Regions from separate parts of the Luteibacter aegosomatissinici genome, predicted to be linked through region 3. Evidence: predicted binding sites of a transcription regulator. Region 3 holds the regulator's gene; each other region holds the start of a gene.
What was found. The regulator sigma-54, encoded in region 3, starts transcription at its own class of promoters, with help from an activator protein. The targets are predictions, from matches to a motif close to TGGCACGNGCNTTGC.

Region 1 (4,870 bases), 2.3 Mb from region 3:
TCCTGATGGATTCGCTGACCCGCTACGCCCAGGCCCAGCGTGAGATCGCACTCGCCATCGGCGAGCCGCCGGCCACCAAGGGTTATCCGCCGTCCGTGTTCGCCATGCTGCCCGCGCTGGTCGAGCGTGCGGGAAACGATGCGCAAGGCCGCGGTTCGATCACCGCGTTCTACACCGTGCTTACCGAGGGCGACGATTACCGGCACGATCCGATCGCCGACTCTGCGCGCGCGATTCTCGACGGCCACATCGTGCTCTCGCGCGATCTGGCCGAGGCGGGGCATTACCCGGCCATCGATATCGAAGCGTCGATCAGCCGCGTGATGCACTCGGTGGTGAGCAAGGATCACATGCGTGCGGCGCAACGTTTCCGCCAGGTGTATTCGGCGTATCGCCAGCAACGCGACCTCATCGCCGTGGGCGCCTACAAGCAGGGCAGCGATCCGCGGACCGACGAGGCCATCGCGCTTTACCCCAGGTTGTCAGCCTTCCTGCAGCAGGAAACCGATGTCCCTGTTTACCTCGATGAGGCCGAAGCCGGCCTTGTCGACGCCGCGAAGGCCAGCTGATGCCGTCCCGTGCCGACCGCCTGCAGCCCGTCGTGGACCTTGCCGCGGAGAAGGCGGAGGAGGCGACGCGTGCATTGGCCGTGCAGCAGCGCGCCGTGGCCGATGCCGAGCAGCAGCTCGCGGAATTACGCCGCTACCGTAATGAATACGCCGAGATGCCTTCGGGCATAGGCGTCGCCGAGCTGCTCAACCGGCAGCAGTTCCTGCAGAAGATCGACATGGCCATCGTGCAGCAGTTGGGTGAGGTGCAGCGCCGCGAGCGCGCCCTCGAGCGTGCGCGTGGCGACTGGGCCGAGGCGCGCGGCCGCGCGAAGGCACTGGATTCGGTTACCGCAAAGTATCGCGAACAGGAACGCAAGACCCAGGATCGCCGGGAGCAGGAACAAGCCGACGAACGCTCCCAGTACCGCCGTACCCCAAGGCGGGAGGCATGACGTGCGCCACGCTACGCCTCCCGTCGATCGACCCTATCGAGCCAAACGCATGAACAACGCTTCGCTTCTCCTCAACGCGGCCCGGCCCACGGCTGCCACGCATACCTCGTCGACCGGAAACGCGTCGACCCAGGGCGCGTCGGCGAACGACGCGACCACGGCGCGCAATGGCTTCGACCATGCACTGGACGCGGCGCGCGCGGAAACGCATCAGCAGACCGCGACGCACACCGCGGCGGCCACCCACAACGCATCCGATACCCATAAGCCGGCGGCTAACCATCGGGATTCGGACACGAAAAACGAAGCGAAAGCCCCTGCGGATAAGCCGGCCAGCAAGGCGTCGGGCACGAAGGGCGATGACGCCTCGACGGATAAGGATGACGATGCCGACGCCAAGGACGATACCAACGGCTCGGGCGACACATCGTTGGCGTCCTCCATGCTCGCGCTTATCGGTGTGCCGGTGCAGGTCACCCAGGTGGCTGCAGCGGCGCTTGGGGCTGCCAAGGGCGTTGCCACCGGCAACCCTGCGGAAGCCCTGGCGGCCCTCACGGGCGGCAAGGGTGAACCGGCCGATGCGGCGGCCGCCGCAAAGGACGGCGGTTTGAATGCACTACCTGCGGCTACCGCGGGCGCGGGCGATACCGCGGCAGTCGCCGCCTCGCCGTTCGCAACGTTGTTGGCTACCGAGGGCGCCACGACGCATGCGGGCAAGGATGACGCAAAGACCGCGGACCTGACGGCTGCCAGCCCCATGCCGCTCGCGCATGCAGGCCAGGCGAGCCAGGCCAACGGCCCGGTGCAGTTGCAGGCCACGCAGGCAGCCACATCGCCGCAGTTCTCCCAGGAACTGGGTGAGCAGATTTCGTGGATGAGTTCGGCCGCCGGTGACGTGAAGGAAGCGCGCATCAAGTTGCACCCGGAAGAGCTGGGCAGCATGGATGTGCGCGTGAACGTCGATGGGGGCAAGGTGAACGTGGCGATCATGGCGCAGCACCCGGCGGCCGTGCATGCCGTGCAGCAGACGCTCTCCAACCTGGACAGCATGCTGGCGCACCACGGCCTTTCGCTCGGTAACGCCGAGGTCAACCAGGGCGGCGCGCAGCAACAGAATGGCGGCAACCCGGGGCAGGGGCAGGGCGGCACGGCCGGCCAAGCCGAAACCGGCGCCGATACGCTGGTGACCGCCGCTACCTCGCGCGTGTCTCGCGGCCTGGTGGATGAGGTGGCGTGACTCACGGGCGTGACGTAATGACGTCACGCGTCAATTTTCCGCCAACCACGTCAATACGTGCCGTTGGCCGAAAAACGCTTTGAAATGCGGGTTGGGCTGGCCTCTCACCTACTGTGCTTCATGGCACGCCGCTTGCAACAATACCTGCGGGGCCCAGGGGGCCAGCCACACAACGCATCCGCATCAATGAGGTTTCACCCGCATGGCCACGGCAAAGAAAGAAGGCGAAGTCGTTAAGAAGAAGGGCAAGGGCAAGTTGCTGATCATCGTCGCGCTCCTCGTGCTGGCGGCTGGCGGCGGCGGTGCTTTCTTCATGCTGAAGGGCGGCCACCCGAAGAGCGCCGAACAGGCCGCCGCGGATGCCGCCAAGGCCAAGCCTGCCGTTTACCTGCAGCTCGATCCGGCCTTCGTCGTTAACTTCCAGGACGAGGCCGCGCTGCGCTTCCTCCAGGTCGGCGTCAACGTCATGTCGCACGATCCGGAAGCGATCGCCGCCGCGAAAGAGGCCGATCCGGAGATCCGCAACGCCCTGCTCATGCTGTTTTCGGCCCAGGATGTGAAATCGCTTTCCGACGTGAAGGGCAAGCAGAAGCTCCAGGCGGCTGCCCTGGCGGAAGTCCAGCGCGTGCTGAAGGAAAAGATTGGCCGCCCGGGCGTCGATGCCCTGTATTTCACCAGCTTCATCATGCAGTGACGGGAGCCGTCCGGCCATGAGCGATATCCTCACCCAGGAAGAAATCGACGCCCTGCTGGCGGGCGTGGAGGGCGGTTCCGTCGAAACGGAACTCGAGCCGCCGCCGCCCCCGGGCTCGATACTCGATTACGATTTCACCCAGCAGGACCGTATTGTTCGCGGGCGCCTGCCGACCCTTGAAATGGTCAATGACCGTTTCGCCCGTTATTTCCGCGCCAACCTGTTCAACGTGCTGCGCAAGTCGTGCGAAGTCTCGGTGCTGGGCGTGAAGATGACCAAGTTCAACGAGTACGTCCATTCGCTGGCCGTGCCGAGCAACCTGAACCTGGTGCGCATCAAGCCCCTGCGCGGTACCGCGCTCATGGTGTTCGAGCCGCGCCTGGTATTTACGGTCATCGATAACTTTTTCGGCGGTGATGGCCGTTTCCATGCGCGCATCGAAGGCCGGGATTTCACCCCGACAGAAAATCGCGTGATCCAGATCGTGCTGGCCGAGGCGTTCGGCGCCATGGCCGAGGCCTGGGCGCCGGTGCTGAAGATGCAGTTCGAGTTCCTGAATTCCGAGATCAATCCGCAGTTCGCCAATATCGTCAGCCCGACCGAGACGGTGGTCGTCTCGCGTTTCCACGTGGAGCTTGACGGCGGCGGTGGTGAAATCCACCTGACCCTTCCGTATTCCATGGTGGAGCCGATCCGTGAGTTGCTGGATGCCGGCGTGCAGAGCGACCGGGCAGAGCGCGATGAGCGCTGGATCCAGAACCTGCACGAGGAAATCCTGGACGCCGAGGTCGAAGTCACCTCCATGCTGGCCGAGGCCCGCCTGACCATCGGCGACTTCCTTCACCTGCGCAAGGGCGACATCATCCCCATCAGCATGCCGGACCTGGCGACGGTCTTTGCCGAAGACGTGCCTATTTTCCGCGGACGCATGGCGAACGCGGCTGGCAACAAGGCCGTGCAGTTCGAAAGCCACATGCGCCGATCGGGCGTCAAGCCGGCCCCGCTGCCGACCGCGACCCCCGAACCCGCCTGATTGGTGTTGCCCGGCCCCCGCGCCGGCCCCTCCTGTAGGAGCGCGCTTGCGCGCGATTGGGTGCTCGCCGCGAGCACCCAATCGCGCAAGCGCGCTCCTACATTTGTTTCGGCACCACGCACGGATCACCGGTGGGTTTTTACGACGTCAACTGACCGTCACGGTGACTAACTGCCGTCGAGCGTCAGGTTTCCGCCGTGACCGACATCCGGCCGAATATGTACCTTCGTTAAGCTGCTGAACCAGCAAGATAAAACGTCATTCCGCCACGTGCCAAAAGCATGGCACGCCGTTTGCTTCCATGGGTACGTCATCCCAGCAACGCACCGGATACTCGGACATGAACGAACCCACCATCCTCGAACCCGTCGACGGCGCCGCCGATCTCACCAAGAACATGGGCCTGGGCAGCGACGTCAATCTCGATGTCATCCTCGATGTCCCGGTCACCATGGCCATGGAAGTGGGCCGTACCAAGATCAGCATCCGTAACCTCCTCCAGCTCAACCAGGGCTCGGTGGTGGAACTCGACCGGGCTGCCGGCGAGCCGCTCGACGTCTTCGTGAACGGCACCCTCGTCGCCCATGGCGAGGTGGTGGTGATCAACGAGAAGTTCGGCATCCGCCTGACCGACGTGATCAGCCCGGCCGAACGCGTCCGCAAGCTCCGCTGAGGGCCGACCATGCGCCGCATCACCGCTGCCCTGATGGGTGGCTTCCTCCCTTGCGCCCTGCTGGCAGCCCCCGTGGCCGCGCCGGTGGCCGCGCCGGTGGCCGCGCCAGCCGTCGATTCAGGGGCGGAACTGGTCCGCGTCCTCATCAGCCTGCTGGGCGTCGTGGCGCTGATCTTCTTCGTCGGCTGGCTCAGCCGCCGCGCCCAGGCCCGTATCCGCCCGGGCGGCCG
Region 2 (4,870 bases), 2.3 Mb from region 3:
TGACAGGTAGAAAAAGTTCTCAAGTTTCCTCCCGGCGTGCCGTAAACCTCTCTGAGGCGGAAGGCTTCCCTATCGGAACCCCGCCGGAATACGCCGCACCTACTCCGGCAATTCGGTTCCGCTACCAAAGGATCAAAACGATGTCTCTGACCATCAACACCAACATCATGTCGCTGAATGCTCAGCGCAACCTGAACACCTCGCAGACCAAGCTGGCTTCGGCCATCGAGCGCCTGTCGTCGGGTAACCGCATCAACAGCGCGAAGGACGACGCCGCCGGCCTCGCCATTTCGACCCGCATGACCACCCAGATCAACGGCCTGAACCGCGCGGTGCAGAACGCCAACGACGGTATCTCGCTGTCGCAGACCACCGAGTCGGCCCTGGACGAAGTCACGAACAACCTGCAGCGCATCCGCGAGCTGGCCGTGCAGTCCACCAACGCTTCCAACTCGGACAGCGACCGCGCCGCCCTCGATTCCGAAGTGCAGCAGCGCCTGTCGGAAGTGACCCGTATCGCCACGCAGACCAACTTCAACGGCATGAAGGTGCTGGACGGCTCGGCCCAGAACCTGAGCTTCCAGGTCGGTGCGAACGTCGGTGAAGTCATCAATGTCGGCCTGGACAAGGGCATGAAGGCGTCGCAGGTTGGCCAGCTGGCCACCGGTTCGCTCGCCAAGGCGACCTTCCCGACCGGCCTGGACCTGAAAGCGGGTGACCTGACGGTCAAGGTCGGCACCGCCGGCACTGCGGTCAATGTCGCCGCCGGCCAGTACAACAGCGTTTCGGATCTTGCCGCGGCGATCAACACGGCGGCCGGCTCCAGCGTGGCTACGGTCGACAGCACCACGGGCGAGCTCTCGGTGTTGGGCGGCACGACCGACGACATCACGTTCGCTGGCACAGCCAAGACGGCTCTTGGCATCACCGACTACACGGCGAGTGCTACCCCCGCCGCGGCCGTCTCGACCAAGGCAGTCGCCGGCACGGCGACGTCGATCACCCTGGCGAAGGGTGACCTGTCGCTCAGCGTCGGTGGCACCTCGCTCGACATCGAAGGTTCGTTCAAGTCCATGCAGGACGTGGCCGATGCGATCAACTCGCAGTCGGGCAAGGGCATCAACGCCTACGTTGCACAGGACGGCTCGCTGAAGTTCTCGTCCGCCCAGGCCATCACGGTCAAGGCTACGACGGGCACCGGCGCCGCCACCCTTGGCTTCCCGACCACCTCGACGACCTACGCCGTGGACGACAATACGACCCTGGCCGACTCGAACATCAAGACGGTTGACGGCGCCAACGCCACCATCAACCGCATCGATGCGGCCCTGCAGTCGGTATCGGACCTGCGTTCGCAGCTCGGCGCCGTGCAGAACCGCTTCGAGTCGACCATCTCGAACCTGCAGAACATCTCGCAGAACCTGACCTCGTCGAAGTCGGCCATCACCGACGCCGACTTCGCCCAGGAAACCGCGAACATGTCCTCGGCGCAGATCCTGCAGCAGGCTGGCGTCTCGGTGCTCGCCACCGCGAACTCCTCGCAGCAGATCGTGACCAAGCTCCTCGGCTAATCGCCCGGAGCTCCGCCTCCCCGGGAGTGATCCCGGGGTTGGCAGGGTAATTGCTTAAGTTGCCCCGGGTGGCCCTGCGCGCAGGGTCACCCGTCGGCAAATTGGCGCCCAGGGCAGTGAGGCGTCTTCTAAGGAGAGTCTCGTGTCCACCAATCCGATCACCCTGGGTTCCAGCTCGATCGACGTAGCGTCGATCGTTTCCAACCTCGTGGCGAACAAGCGCGCAGCGAAAGACAAGCAGCTTTCCGACGCCAGCACCACCAACACCACCCAGATTTCGGCCATCGGCAACTTCACGTCGTCGCTGACCAGCCTGCAGAGCGCCATCAAGGCGCTGACCGATGGTTCCGCGTTCACCACGCAGAAAACCTCGGTGGGCGACTCCACCATTCTCTCTGCCTCTGCCGACGACACGGCGGTGCCCGGCAACTACAACATCGTGGTGAGCAAGCTCGCCACGGCCCAGAAAACGACGTCAAGCGCCATTTCCAGCTCCACAGCCGCCGTGGGCAGCGGCACGCTGACCATTTCGGTCGGCGGCAAGTCCATGAGCCTGGACATCGGCACCACGGGCAACTCGCTCCAGGATATCCGCGACAAGATCAACAAAGCATCGGATAACCCGGGCGTCTCGGCCAGTATCGTGACGGGTAAGGACGGTGCGCACCTCGTGCTGAACTCCACGTCGACCGGTGCGGCCAATGCCTTCACGGTCACCGCGAGCGGCGGCGATGGTGGCCTTTCGCAGCTGGCCTTCGACCCTGCGACGGGAACCCCGACGACCAAGGCTCAGGACGCCGAGTTCACGATCGACGGCACGGATGTGACCAGTGCCACGAACACGGTCGCGTCCGCCCTCGATGGCGTGACCCTCACGCTGACCAAGGAAGGCAGCAGCAGCGTCAGCATCACCAACGACACCTCGGCGGTGACCACGGCCATGCAGAGCCTGGTCACGGCGTATAACTCGTTTGTCTCCACCTACCAGACCCTGACCAAGTACGACTCGACCAATAACCAGGTCGGCGCCCTCATCGGCGACGCCACGGTCATGTCGCTGAAGAGCCAGGTCACCAACCTGCTGGGCGGGCAGGGCGTTTCGTCCAACGGCGGCCCCAGTTCGCTGAGCGACCTGGGCGTGTCGTTCCAGGTCGATGGCACCCTGGCCTTCGATTCCAGCAAGCTGACCAAGTTCATGGCCTCCAATCCCAAGGAGACCCAGAACCTGCTTAGTGGCGATAACGGCATTGCGCCGAAGCTCGACAAACTCATTACGAGCTGGACCTCCAGCTCGGGCATCCTCACCCAGCGCACCGCCAACCTGAATCAGAAGGCGAAGGACATTGCGCAGCAGCAGTCGGACTACGACGTGACGATGCAGGACTACACCACGCGGCTCACGACGCAGTACACGGCGCTGGACACCATGATGACCAAGCTCAGCAGCACCAGCAGCTATCTCCAGCAGCAGTTCGATTCGCTGAACAACTCGAACAAGTAAGCCAGGCAGGAACGATAAGACATGGCACTGGGATACTCCCGCGGCGCAGGCGCCTACCAGCAGATCCGCACCGGCGGCGGCATCGAATCCGCTGACGCGCACGGCCTGATCACCCTCCTGATGGATGGCGCCCTCGAGCGCATCCGCCTGGCAGTCGCGTGCATCGCCACCGGCAACGTTGCTTCGCGCGGCGAAGCCATCTCCAAGGCCATCGAAATCATCGGTGGCCTGCAGGCCGCCCTGAACCACGATATCGAGACCACGCTGGTCGAGCGCCTCGATGCGCTGTATGACTACATGAGCCGCCGCCTGCTGTTCGCCAACCTCCATGCCGATACGCTGGCCCTGGAGGAAGTGGCGACGTTGCTTGGCCAGGTTCGTGATAGCTGGGTAGCCATTCCGGCGGAAGATCGCCAGGCGGTAGGGGCAGGGGCATGAACACCGTCGCTTTCTGTGACCTCGATCGGGTCCTTTCGCTCACGGAGGCCATGCATCACGCCGCTTCCGAAGGGCGCTGGGACGACCTCACCGAACTGGATGCTGAGCGGGACCCCGTGCTTCGCGCCGGCACCATGCGCCCAGCCCCGGAAACCCTGGAGTCACTCAAGTCCATCATGCTGATGGATAACCTCATCAAGGATCTGGTCTCCGCCGCACGCGACGAGACGGCGCTGGCCCTCGATGCCGGGCGCCGGGTCCGTAAGGCAGTCGCTGCGTATACTTCGTTCTGATCTTCCCAAACGGGGGCGGGCCCATGAGCGATGTAGCGTGGAAGACATTTTCCGAACGTGTGACCTGGGATGGCCGGTTTCACGCTACGTGTGAGCCCGCCGCACCCCCGGCTGCGGCCGCGCTGGCCTCCATCAACGACCGTAACGCCAACGTCCTGGTGGCCGTCGCCGCCCTGATGGACCGCCGCGTGGATATCGGCGAGGACGACAATGCCCTCAGCCAGGAAGTGGCCAGGCTGGACGCCAAGCTCAACGTCCTGATGGAAATCGTGAATCGCCTTTTATTGCCCCAGTCGGCCCTGCCGCCGCGCATTTCCTTGCGCTTCAACGGCCTCGGGGCGGTCCTGCCCTGGGAGGGGCTGCCGCCGGTCGGCCAGCCGGTTCTGCTGAAACTCCACTTTGACGTGGTCCGGGCGCTCCCTCTTGAGCTACCGGGCATCCGCCAGGCCGGGCCCTTGGACGGCAAGGGCTTCGTGGCCTTCGAGGGCCTCTCCGAGCCGGTCCGTGACGAGATAGAAAGGCTGGTTTTTCGGCAGCATCGCCGCCAGGTGGCCGAGGCCCGGGCCCACGCTGCCCAAGGGTGACCTTTTACGTCACGTGACGTAAGAACGTCGCGTGTCTTCCTGCGTCACATTCGTGACGCGTGTCGTCAGCATTGACACTGACGCTCACTTTCGCGCTTTCACACGTTGCCGAAAAGGTTTTCCCTACACGGCCAGAGTGCGTTCCCTGACACGGTTTTCAGCCAACTTCCGTCGGAATTCCGACGTTGGCACGCTCCTTGATTGATACCTTGCAACGAAGGCGACGGGTTTCCAACACGGACCCGCCCCAGGGGCCTTCGACCCTTCTCTACGCGAGGTATATCCGGTGAAGTCGTCCAACTTTCTCGTCGTCGAATCCGACCCGTCCCGCGCCGATGCCATCGGCTCCGCGCTGGCCTTCCTCGGTTACCGCCCGGTGCTCGCCAACCGCATGCACGCGGCCGATGCGGGCGAGGCGTGGCGTGGTGCCTACGTCGGCACCGTCGATGACGAAGCGGAGCTGGAAGGCTTCCTGGCCCCGCT
Region 3 (4,870 bases):
AGGGTCGTGCCGTCGCTGGCCGCGGCATAGCCGGTGGCAAACAGGCGGCGCAGCTGGTGCACGTTGAGGTCGGAGCTGTCGATCACCTTTTCGGCGATGGACACCAGCGGCCGGAGCAGGCGGCGCTCCTCTGCGATGGAGTCGGCCAGGGAAAGGCGCTCGGCGGCCAGCGGGTGGCGGCGCCGGGTTTCCGAGTAGCGCTTGATCAGGACGTCGTCGCGGCTATCCAGGAAGATGAGGTGCACGTGCACCCCGGCGCTGGAAAGCTCCGACAGCACATGCGGCATGCGCTCCAGGTCGGAGCGGCGGTTACGCACGTCCACGCCCACGGCAATGCGCCGGCGTGGCCCGTGCTCACCCTGGCTCACCGCGGCGACCAGCTGCGGGATGAGCTCCGCCGGCATGTTATCGACGCAGTAAAACTCCAGGTCCTCGAGCGCACGCAGGGCCACGGTCTTGCCGCCACCGGACATGCCGGTGAGCACGACCAGGTGGATGGCGTCGGGTTCGATGATGGGGCTGATGAGAAGGTCGTCGTTCACCGGGTCACCACGGGGAGAACCGGCGCATCTGGTGCGCCTGGCGGTCGATGAAAGTCTGGGCGGGATCAATGCCCTTGCTCTTCAATACATGGTTGCGCACGGCCGCTTCCACAAGCACCGCAAGGTTGCGACCTGGGGCGACCGGGATGGTGATCTTGGGCACGTCCACGTCCAGCACGTTGCGGCGGCTGACATCGCCGGTCAGGCGGGTCATGGCATCCGTTTCCTCGCCATCCTTCAGCGGCTTGAGGTGGATCACCAGGCGCAGGTACTTCGAAGGCTTCACGGCGGTATGGCCGAACATCTCGCGGATGTTGAGCACACCCAGGCCGCGCACTTCGAGCAGGTCCTGCAGCAGTTCGGGGCAGGCGCCGTCGATCACATCCGGTGCGATCAGGGTGAACTCGGTGGCGTCATCGGCCACCAGGCGGTGGCCGCGGCTGATCAGTTCCAGGGCCAGCTCGCTCTTGCCCGAGCCCGGGTCGCCGGTGATCAGCACGCCGATGGAGAACACCTCGAGGAACACGCCATGCAACGTGACCCGCGGCGCGAGCGTGCGCGCCAGGTGGTACTGCAGGTAGGTGAGCAGTTCGTGCCCGCGCTTGGTGCTCTGCCACAGGGGCGTATCGGTTTCCTCGGCCACTTCACGCAGGTCGGGCGGGATGGCCTGGTCCTTCGTGACAATGAGCGCGGCCGGCTGGTAGGCGGCGATCTTGTGGATGGCCTCCCAGCGCTGGCGCGAATCCAGGCCATCGAGGTAGTTGAGCTCCTCGGTGCCGATGATCTGGATCTTGTTGGGATAGATGACGTTGAGATAGCCCACCAGGGACGGGCGGCGGCTCAGCTTGGCGTTGGGCTCCAGCACACGGGCTTCGCCCCGCATGCCCGCGATCCAGCGCAGGGCCATCCGTTCATGGACGCCGTCGAAGAGTTGTCGGGCTGTGAGCCGATCCACGCGGGGGTTCCTGTCAAAAAGAAAGCCGGCACACGGGGGTGCCGGCTTGCTTATATTGTGCCACAGGCCCGCTGGCGGGCTTTAGCTGGCGGCACGGGCCTCGCGGACCTCATTGTTGTGGTGGTCCTTGAGCTTTTCCTTGTGCTTCTTCAGCTGGTCGGCGAGCTTGGTGATCATCTCGTCGATGGCGGCATACATGCGGTCACCGATCGTGCCGTCCTGCTGGCTCGCCAGGCCTTCCGCATGGAGCCGGGTGCCCGAACAGTGCAGGGTGCCGCCCGCCTTGTGCTCGGCCTTATCCACCGATAGCACGACATCCAGGGCCGTTATGTTGTCGAAAAGGCGTTCGAAGCGGCCGATTTGCTGTTCCACGCGCTCGCGCAGGGCAGGGGTGATCTGGATGTGCTGGCCGCTGATCTGGATTTGCATGACGCCTCCTTCTTGCTGAGGGTGCCGCCGTTCGGTGGCGGCGAGATGGGAATGGCCGTGTGCCACTCCTGAACCGTTGTACGTGGGACCGTGATCCTCCGATGGGGTTCCGCGCCGCTTAGCCGGCGCGCACGCGTTCACTGGAGCTGGGGATGCGCATCGCTTCCCGGTACTTGGCTACCGTACGGCGGGCTACCTGAATACCGCGTCGATGGAGTTCCTCCGCGAGGGCCTGGTCGGACAGCGGGCGACGCGGATCTTCCGCCGTGATCAGCTTGCGCAACATGGCCTGGATGGCCGTCGCGGACGCGCTGCCGCCGTCTTCCGTGGCCACGCCGCTCGAGAAAAAGTGCTTCAGCTCGAAGGTACCGCGCGGCGTGTGCATGTACTTGCGCGTGGTGACCCTGGAAATGGTCGATTCGTGCATGCCCACCTCTTCGGCCACCTCGCGCAGCACCAGCGGGTGCATGGCCTCGGGGCCGTAATCGAGGAAGGCGCTCTGCCGGCGGACGATCACCTCGGCCACCTTGGTCAGGGTTTCGGCGCGGGATTGCAGGCTCTTCAGGAGCCATCGGGCCTCCTGCAGCTGGCCCTTCATCCAGGTGGCGTCATCGCCACGGGCGCGGGCGATGAGGTTGCAGTAATGCTGGTTCAGGCCCAGCCGGGGCTGCGCATCCGGGTTCAGGCTTACCTTCCACCGGCCGCTCTCACGGCGGGCGTAGACATCGGGTGCGACGTACTCCACCGGGGTGGCATCCAGGGCCGCGCCGGGGCGTGGGTCCAGGCTGCGGATGAGCGATGCGGCCACCGCCACGTCGGCCTCGGCCGCCTTCAGCCGCCGGGCGATCTTGCCGGTGTCGTTGCGCGCCAGCAGTTCGATTTCATCGGTAACGATGCGGATGGCGAGCCCGCGCTGCGGCGTTTCTTCGGCAAACTGGCTGAGCTGGCACAGCAGGCAGTCACGCAGGTCCAGGCTGGCGATGCCCGTGGGATCGAAACGCTGGATCCGCTTGCGAACGGCCTCGATCTCGTCGAGATCGGCGTGGAACTCCCGCAGGGCCGCCTGCACCGCGTCCAGGCCGTCACGCAGGTAACCGTCCTCATCAAGCACGTGGATGATGGCGGTCGCGATCGCGTGATCACGCGGCGTGAACTGGGACAGGTTGAGCTGCCACTCCAGGTGCTGCTGCAGGCTTTCCGGGGCGGCGTTCTGCGGCTCGAAGCCTTCTTCGTCGCCGCTGCCATTGCGCGAGGGCCCGCCCGCGTAATCGCCGGCCTCGCCGTGGAAGCGGTCGTCGTCCCACTCGGGAGCGAGCTCTTCGGAAGGGGATGCGGTGGATTCTTCTTCGCGCGTGGCCTTGACGGGCTGCTCGTCGCGCGCGCGGTATTCCATGGCCTCGTCGAAGCTGGTGCTTTCCTCGGCGCCATCCGCTTCGGATTCGGCATCTTCGGCGAACTCGAGCAGCGGGTTACTTTCCGCTATCTGGCGGAGTTCGGCCTCAAGCTCCAGCTGCGACAACTGGAGCAGGCGGATGGCCTGCTGGAGCTGTGGCGTCAGCGTGAGCTGCTGATGCAGGCGAAACTGAAGTCCGGGTTTCATTACCTTCGCAAGATCGGGTTACCGAGCCATCCTAACCCCACGCGGCCCCCCGAAACCAGCGGGCCGGATGCCTAGGCCGGCTGGCCGATTTCGTGTACCGCGTAAGCCGCCTCAGATCCGGAATTCACGGCCCAGATACACCTCGCGGACCTTTTCGTCCGCCAGGATGTGTTGGGGCGTGCCGCGAGAGAGCACTTCGCCATCGTTGAGAATGTACGCGCGGTCGCAGATACCCAGGGTTTCGCGGACGTTGTGGTCGGTGATGAGCACGCCGATGCCGCGTTCCTTCAGGTGGCGCACGATGCGCTGGATTTCACCTACCGAAATCGGATCGACGCCGGCGAACGGTTCGTCGAGCAGCATGTAGCGCGGGCGGGCGGCGAGTGCGCGCGCGATCTCCACGCGGCGGCGCTCGCCACCGGAAAGGCTGATGCCTTTCTGCTCGGCGATGTGCGCGATCTTCAGTTCATCCAGCAGGCTTTCCAGTTCGTCTTCGCGCTGCTTCTGCGTCATGTTCTCGCGCAGTTCGAGCACGGCGAGGATGTTGTCGGCGACGCTGAGGCGGCGGAACACCGAGGCTTCCTGCGGCAGGTAGCCGATGCCGAGCTTGGCACGCGCATGCATGGGCAGGCCGGTAATGTCCTGCTGGTCGAGCTTGATCTGGCCGCCATCGGCGGGGATCAGGCCCACCACCATGTAGAAGCAGGTGGTCTTGCCGGCGCCGTTGGGGCCGAGCAGGCCCACCACCTCACCTTCGCGGATGGAGAAGGCGAAATCACGCACTACCTGGCGGGCGCGGAACCGCTTCTGCAGGCCTTGGGCTGAAAGCATCGTGTCAGGGCTTCTTCGTGGTGTCGGCCGGGGCCGCAGCAGGAGCGGCGCCCTGCTGGTTCTTCGGCTGGAACGTCATATGGATGGTGGAAGAGCCATTGCTCTCGCCCTTCATCGTGCTGTCGTCGGTGTTGTATGTGAGCTTGTCGCCATCGGACGTGCCCTTGTTGGGCTGGTCGATGTGGGCGTTGCCCGTCAGGATCGCGATGCTGGTTTCGTTGTTGTAATCGATGTTGCTGGCGCGGCCGTGCATCCAGTTGCCTTGCTCATCCTGCTGCTGCACCGTGGCCGGCGTGCCATCGATCACGGCGCGCTTCACCGAGTTATCGTCGTTGAGGTACACCGTGGCCTTGTCGCCGGTGATCTTCAGCGTGCCCTGGGTGATCACCACCTTGGTGGTGTAGATGACGATACCCTGCGGCTGCTGCGAGCCATCGAAGGTCTTGGAGTCGACGTGGACGACTTCGTTACGATCGGACTTCTTCGCCATGGCCGGCGCGGCGAGCGCAAGGA
Region 4 (4,870 bases), 880 kb from region 3:
CAGCGATTGAATATTCGTTGTCGGCGGTAAGGCGTCCGATTACGAACATATCCGAGTACATTGTCGGCACCGCGGGCGTCATCGTGGCCGCTCGGGCGAACTCGCGCCGGGCGAGCCCCGCCTGTTCATGCATGCCATGCCGTTGTTCGTCCGTCATATCCGCGGCGTACGCGGAGCCGCGCGCGATCGATGCGGCACCGGTGTACTGCATGGCGCTGGCTGCGACAGCAAACGCGCTATGTGGCCGCTGGTGCATCCACGCATCAATCGTCTTGCGCATGCCGGGCGTCGACCTCCTGAAGCCCGCATTGATGACCGCGATGTCGAGCAATCCGGCTTGCGTCGGATCGGTCATCTGGCCATGCAGGTAGTCTTCGAACGCTTTGTCGACGGCCGCGCCTTTGCCCGCTGCGATCAGTCGGCTGATCTCGGGTCCGCTCAAGGTCTTATAGTTGCGGTAGCGGCAATACGCCTCGACACCGGCGGGGTGCCAATGGGAGCCGGGTGGATCGGGCATGGCCAGGCACCGCTGTAGCGGATCGGTCATGGTCGATGCTTTCCGTGCCTGCTCAACGAACGCCGCGTAGGTGGGCGGTGCGTTGGATGGCGAGGCACCAGCGGCCATGCTGGCCGTTGACGCGAGCCACAGGCCTGCCGCGCCCACCTGTAAGGCGAGCCGGATCCTTGCCACCCGGGACCCAGCCCCGATATTCACGACGAGATCGATCATCCGGTGCCCCCTATCCCTGTTTGTGCCGGCACTATATCCGCCCCTTAGGGCCACGGACGCGGACGTTCGCCTTTCGGACCATGGCGAGGAAACGTTCGTCATGGGCACCCCGCGGAACAAACCATGCGCACCGTCGGTTGACGAAAATGTAGAGCGTGTGCGGGGAAACGCACACGCTATGTACCGAGTCCCATTTCAGGTCCGCACTATTGCCCGCGTTGTCGCAACGGATGCGCTCTGCCGTCACGGTGAATTCGGGCGGCCCATGTTCCCGGCTCTGCAAATACAGCTTTCTGGCGATCTTCAGGTAGCGTGGGACCACCAGCGCCAGCATGACGGCGATGAACACCAGCATCGGCATCCAATTGAGCAGGGGGTTGCGGCCGTGGTCGGACAGACACATCGCCGCCATCAGGATGGTCGTTGCAAGCAGCAGAACACCGTCTGGTAGCCAGCGATACATACCGAGCACACTACGCCGGAGCCCGGACAGCGTCCGATCACAGCGTATGATGAGGATATCTTGCGCCATTGACCTTCCCTGGGTGACGTATTTAGGTGAGCATACTGATACGGCAGTACTGCCACAACCTAAGGAGCAGGGGCATGGAAGACGTACTGGTGATCGAATCGCAGCCTACGTTGCCGACGATTCGTCGAAGCATGATCGGCATGTATCGATGGACACCCGGAGGGAAGCTCCTGCTAGCGGGTATCGGCCTTTGGCTGTTGATTTTCTTGTGCTTCCCCCAGGGCATCCGTCACGCGCCACTCGTTCCCGCTGCCATCGGCGGCTTCGTCGTGTCCATGCTCGCGATGTCAGTGTGGATGTCATTGAAGAGCGCACGGCAGCTGTTCAACAAAACGCGCAGTGGCGGGCCGCTTCGGTTCACGGCGACTCCGTTACATATGCGCTGCGACTTTGACGGCGACAGCCTGGAAGTTACGTGGAAGAACGTGGAGCGTGTCTGCGTGTCGGCCCACACCGTGTATGTATTCATCGGCCGCAACACCGCGTGGCTTATCCCACGCAGCGAGCATGAGGCGCGATTGTTGGAATTTGCACGCGCTGCAAACGTGCGTGTTCTCGGGGCGTAGGGGCATCGTCGGCACCAGCAAGGTCGAGCATGTCCGGATCGACCCGGACGGTGGCCGTTCGCCCTTCGGGCGGAAAACGTCCTCGGCCGGATTGGTGCACCAGCCAAACCAATGCACCATTTAGGTGCAATCCTGCACATGTCACTTAGGCGTTCTATGATGCCGGGGCTTGTTCCAGGCCGGTCCGTCGCTCCGGAGCCGCTGGCATAGCGATTGCTATAAGCCCTGCGCCCACATACCTAATTCCGAGGTTTGCCCATGTCCGCCGCTTCCAAAGTGCTGAACCTGATCCAGGACGAGGAAATCGAATTCGTCGACCTGCGCTTCGCCGACATGCTCGGCAAGCACCACCACGTCACGTTCCCGGCCCACGCCATCGACGAAGGCACCTTCGAAGACGGCAAGATGTTCGACGGTTCGTCGATCCCGGGCTGGAAGGGCATCAATGAATCCGACATGGTCCTCATGCCGGACCCGGAAACGGCCCACCTCGATCCGTTCAGCGCCCACAAGCAGCTGATCCTGCATTGCGACGTGCTCGAGCCGAGCACCATGCAGGCCTATGGCCGCGATCCGCGCTCGATCGCCAAGCGTGGCGAAGCCTTCCTGAAGTCGACCGGCATTGCCGATACCGCCTTCTTCGGCCCGGAACCCGAGTTCTTCATCTTCGACTCGATCCGCTGGCAGAACGACATGGGCCGCGTGTTCTACGAGATCAACTCCGAAGAAGCCGCATGGTCGTCGCGGTACAAGTACGACGGCACCAACACCGGCCACCGCCCGGGCGTGAAGGGCGGCTATTTCCCGGTCAGCCCGGTGGATAGCCTGGGTGACCTGCGCGCCGACATGTGCAAGGTGCTCGAGTCGCTGGGCCAGGTGGTGGAAGTGCACCACCACGAAGTGGCCAACGCGGGCCAGTGCGAGATCGGCACCCGCTTCAACACGCTGGTGAAGAAGGCCGACGAACTGATGACGATGAAGTATGTCATCAAGAACGTCGCCCACCAGGCCGGCAAGACCGTCACCTTCATGCCGAAGCCGATCGTCGGCGACAACGGCTCGGGCATGCATGTGCACCAGTCGCTGTCGAAGAACGGCGAGAACCTGTTCGCGGGCGACCTGTACGGCGGCCTGTCGCAGACGGCGTTGTGGTACATCGGCGGCATCTTCAAGCACGCCAAGGCCATCAACGCCTTCGCCAACAGCACGACCAACAGCTACAAGCGCCTGGTGCCGGGCTATGAAGCCCCGGTGATGCTCGCCTACTCGGCGCGTAACCGCTCGGCCTCGTGCCGTATTCCGTACGTGGCCAGCCCGAAGGGTCGCCGCATCGAAATCCGCTTCCCGGATCCGATGCAGTCGGGCTACCTGACCTTCACCGTGCTGATGATGGCTGGCCTGGACGGCATCCTGAACAAGATCGACCCGGGTGCACCGGCCGACAAGGATCTGTACGACCTGCCGCCGGAAGAAGAGAAGAACATCCCGCAGGTGTGCGCGAGCCTGGACGAGGCCCTGTCGGCCCTCGACAAGGATCGCGACTTCCTGAAGGCGGGCGGCGTGTTCACCGATGACTTCATCGACGGCTACATCGCGCTGAAGATGCAGGAAGTGACCCGCTACCGCGCGAGCACCCACCCGCTCGAGTTCCAGATGTACTACGCGATCTGATCGCATTCCTCGGGGTGAGGAAGGAAGGGGAGCTTCGGCTCCCCTTTTTTTTCTACAGAATGGATTGTTCCGCTGAGATTTCGCTCAAGTCGTGCCCCTTCCGGCCGATGCAGCAGGGCCAGATGACAGTTTTGTGACGGTCTGGGCTTTATTACTGACGTAGAAGCCTGCGTCGGCTGCTACTTTTTTGCTGAAGCCGCCACGCATCCGGCGGGTTGGAAGGGGTACTACCTTGAAGAAGACGATCCTCGCCGTGCTGGCGCTGGCTGGCAGCGCCTGTGCCGTGGCCGACGATGCGCCGCGCAATACCTACGACTGGCGCAGCAACTGGCCGACCCATTATGTCTTCGCCGATGGCACGGACTTTGGCCTGGCGTTGAAATACCAGTTCGACGTGGATCGTTTCGAGAACGACAAAGGTACCTACGAGGACTCGCAGACCAACCGGCGCAAGGAGTTCGGCTTCTTCATCCGGAAAAAGGGCGTCTATGACGCCACGGCGAACTACGATTTCCAGGCAAAGACCTGGCTGGATGTCTACTTCCGCCTGCAGACCAAGGCCGTGTTAGGCGAGGATGCCGGCGCAGTACGTGTTGGCTTCATGAAGACCCCGGTGGGGTTTGAAGGCAACACCAGTACGGGTAGCACATCGTTCATGGAATCGTCGCTGCCCATGCAGGCGGTGTATGCGAACCGCCGGATCGGCGTGGATTGGGCGCTCACCCGCAAGGCTTATCTGGTCCAGCTGGGCTACTACAAGGGCGGCAACCTGCAGGGCGACCTCGATGGCCGCATGGTCGCCGCGCGTGCGGCGTGGACGCCGATGAACTCGGCGGGCAACGTGCTGCACCTGGGTGCCTCGGTATCACGTGAGAACCCCGAAGGTACGTGGGATGGCCGCGGCCACTACAACCCACCCTCGGCGCGTTTGCGGGCGCTCCCCGAAGCCGGCCTTACCACCCAGCGCCTGATCGATTCGGGCAACCTGGCACCCGCCAGCTATATCGATCGCCGCGGTGCGGAGCAGTTGTGGATCCACGGCCCCTGGTCGGTGCAGAGCGAGTACCTGGACGCCAAGGTGAAGCTGGTCGATAAGCCCGCCTACAACGCGCACGGCTGGTACACCTTTGGCAGCTATGTGATCACGGGCGAGTCGCGCGGCTACAGCGGCGGCAATGTAACGGATGTGTTGCCGAAAGGCCCCTGGGGTGCCGTCGAAGTGCTGGTTCGCTACAGCACGCTGGATCTCGACGACGGCCCCACCAAGGGCGGTAACGAACACGACTGGACCTTCGGGGCTAACTGGTACCTGACGAAGTACCTGAAGTTCCAGGCGAACTACGTGCGTGCCTTCAGCGACCGGCGTGACCT

Region 1: a site for sigma-54 is predicted at 2,362-2,376, ahead of L2Y97_RS16775 (flagellar basal body-associated FliL family protein). Genes of this name have one in related genera too.
Region 2: a site for sigma-54 is predicted at 1,611-1,625, ahead of fliD (flagellar filament capping protein FliD). Genes of this name have one in related genera too.
Region 4: a site for sigma-54 is predicted at 2,031-2,045, ahead of glnA (type I glutamate--ammonia ligase). Genes of this name have one in related genera too.

What each region holds. Positions count from the first base shown of each region.
Region 1 is NZ_CP095742.1:3,730,116-3,734,985, reverse strand. It holds gene fliI (flagellar protein export ATPase FliI) at 1-569, shown strand, start outside; gene fliJ (flagellar export protein FliJ) at 569-1,003, shown strand; gene L2Y97_RS16780 (flagellar hook-length control protein FliK) at 1,053-2,240, shown strand; gene L2Y97_RS16775 (flagellar basal body-associated FliL family protein) at 2,443-2,934, shown strand; gene fliM (flagellar motor switch protein FliM) at 2,951-3,967, shown strand; gene fliN (flagellar motor switch protein FliN) at 4,365-4,640, shown strand; gene fliO (flagellar biosynthetic protein FliO) at 4,650-4,870, shown strand, end outside.
Region 2 is NZ_CP095742.1:3,740,820-3,745,689, reverse strand. It holds gene L2Y97_RS16840 (flagellin N-terminal helical domain-containing protein) at 141-1,571, shown strand; gene fliD (flagellar filament capping protein FliD) at 1,714-3,072, shown strand; gene fliS (flagellar export chaperone FliS) at 3,094-3,510, shown strand; gene L2Y97_RS16825 (flagellar protein FliT) at 3,507-3,803, shown strand; gene L2Y97_RS16820 (PilZ domain-containing protein) at 3,827-4,387, shown strand; gene L2Y97_RS16815 (sigma-54 dependent transcriptional regulator) at 4,674-4,870, shown strand, end outside.
Region 3 is NZ_CP095742.1:1,046,261-1,051,130, forward strand. It holds gene rapZ (RNase adapter RapZ) at 1-473, opposite strand, end outside; gene hprK (HPr(Ser) kinase/phosphatase) at 547-1,449, opposite strand; gene hpf (ribosome hibernation-promoting factor, HPF/YfiA family) at 1,579-1,926, opposite strand; gene L2Y97_RS04625 (RNA polymerase factor sigma-54) at 2,045-3,526, opposite strand; gene lptB (LPS export ABC transporter ATP-binding protein) at 3,638-4,357, opposite strand; gene lptA (lipopolysaccharide transport periplasmic protein LptA) at 4,362-4,870, opposite strand, start outside.
Region 4 is NZ_CP095742.1:161,886-166,755, forward strand. It holds gene L2Y97_RS00745 (tetratricopeptide repeat protein) at 1-730, opposite strand, end outside; gene L2Y97_RS00750 (YcxB family protein) at 762-1,262, opposite strand; gene L2Y97_RS00755 (YcxB family protein) at 1,337-1,828, shown strand; gene glnA (type I glutamate--ammonia ligase) at 2,087-3,499, shown strand; gene L2Y97_RS00765 (OprO/OprP family phosphate-selective porin) at 3,732-4,870, shown strand, end outside.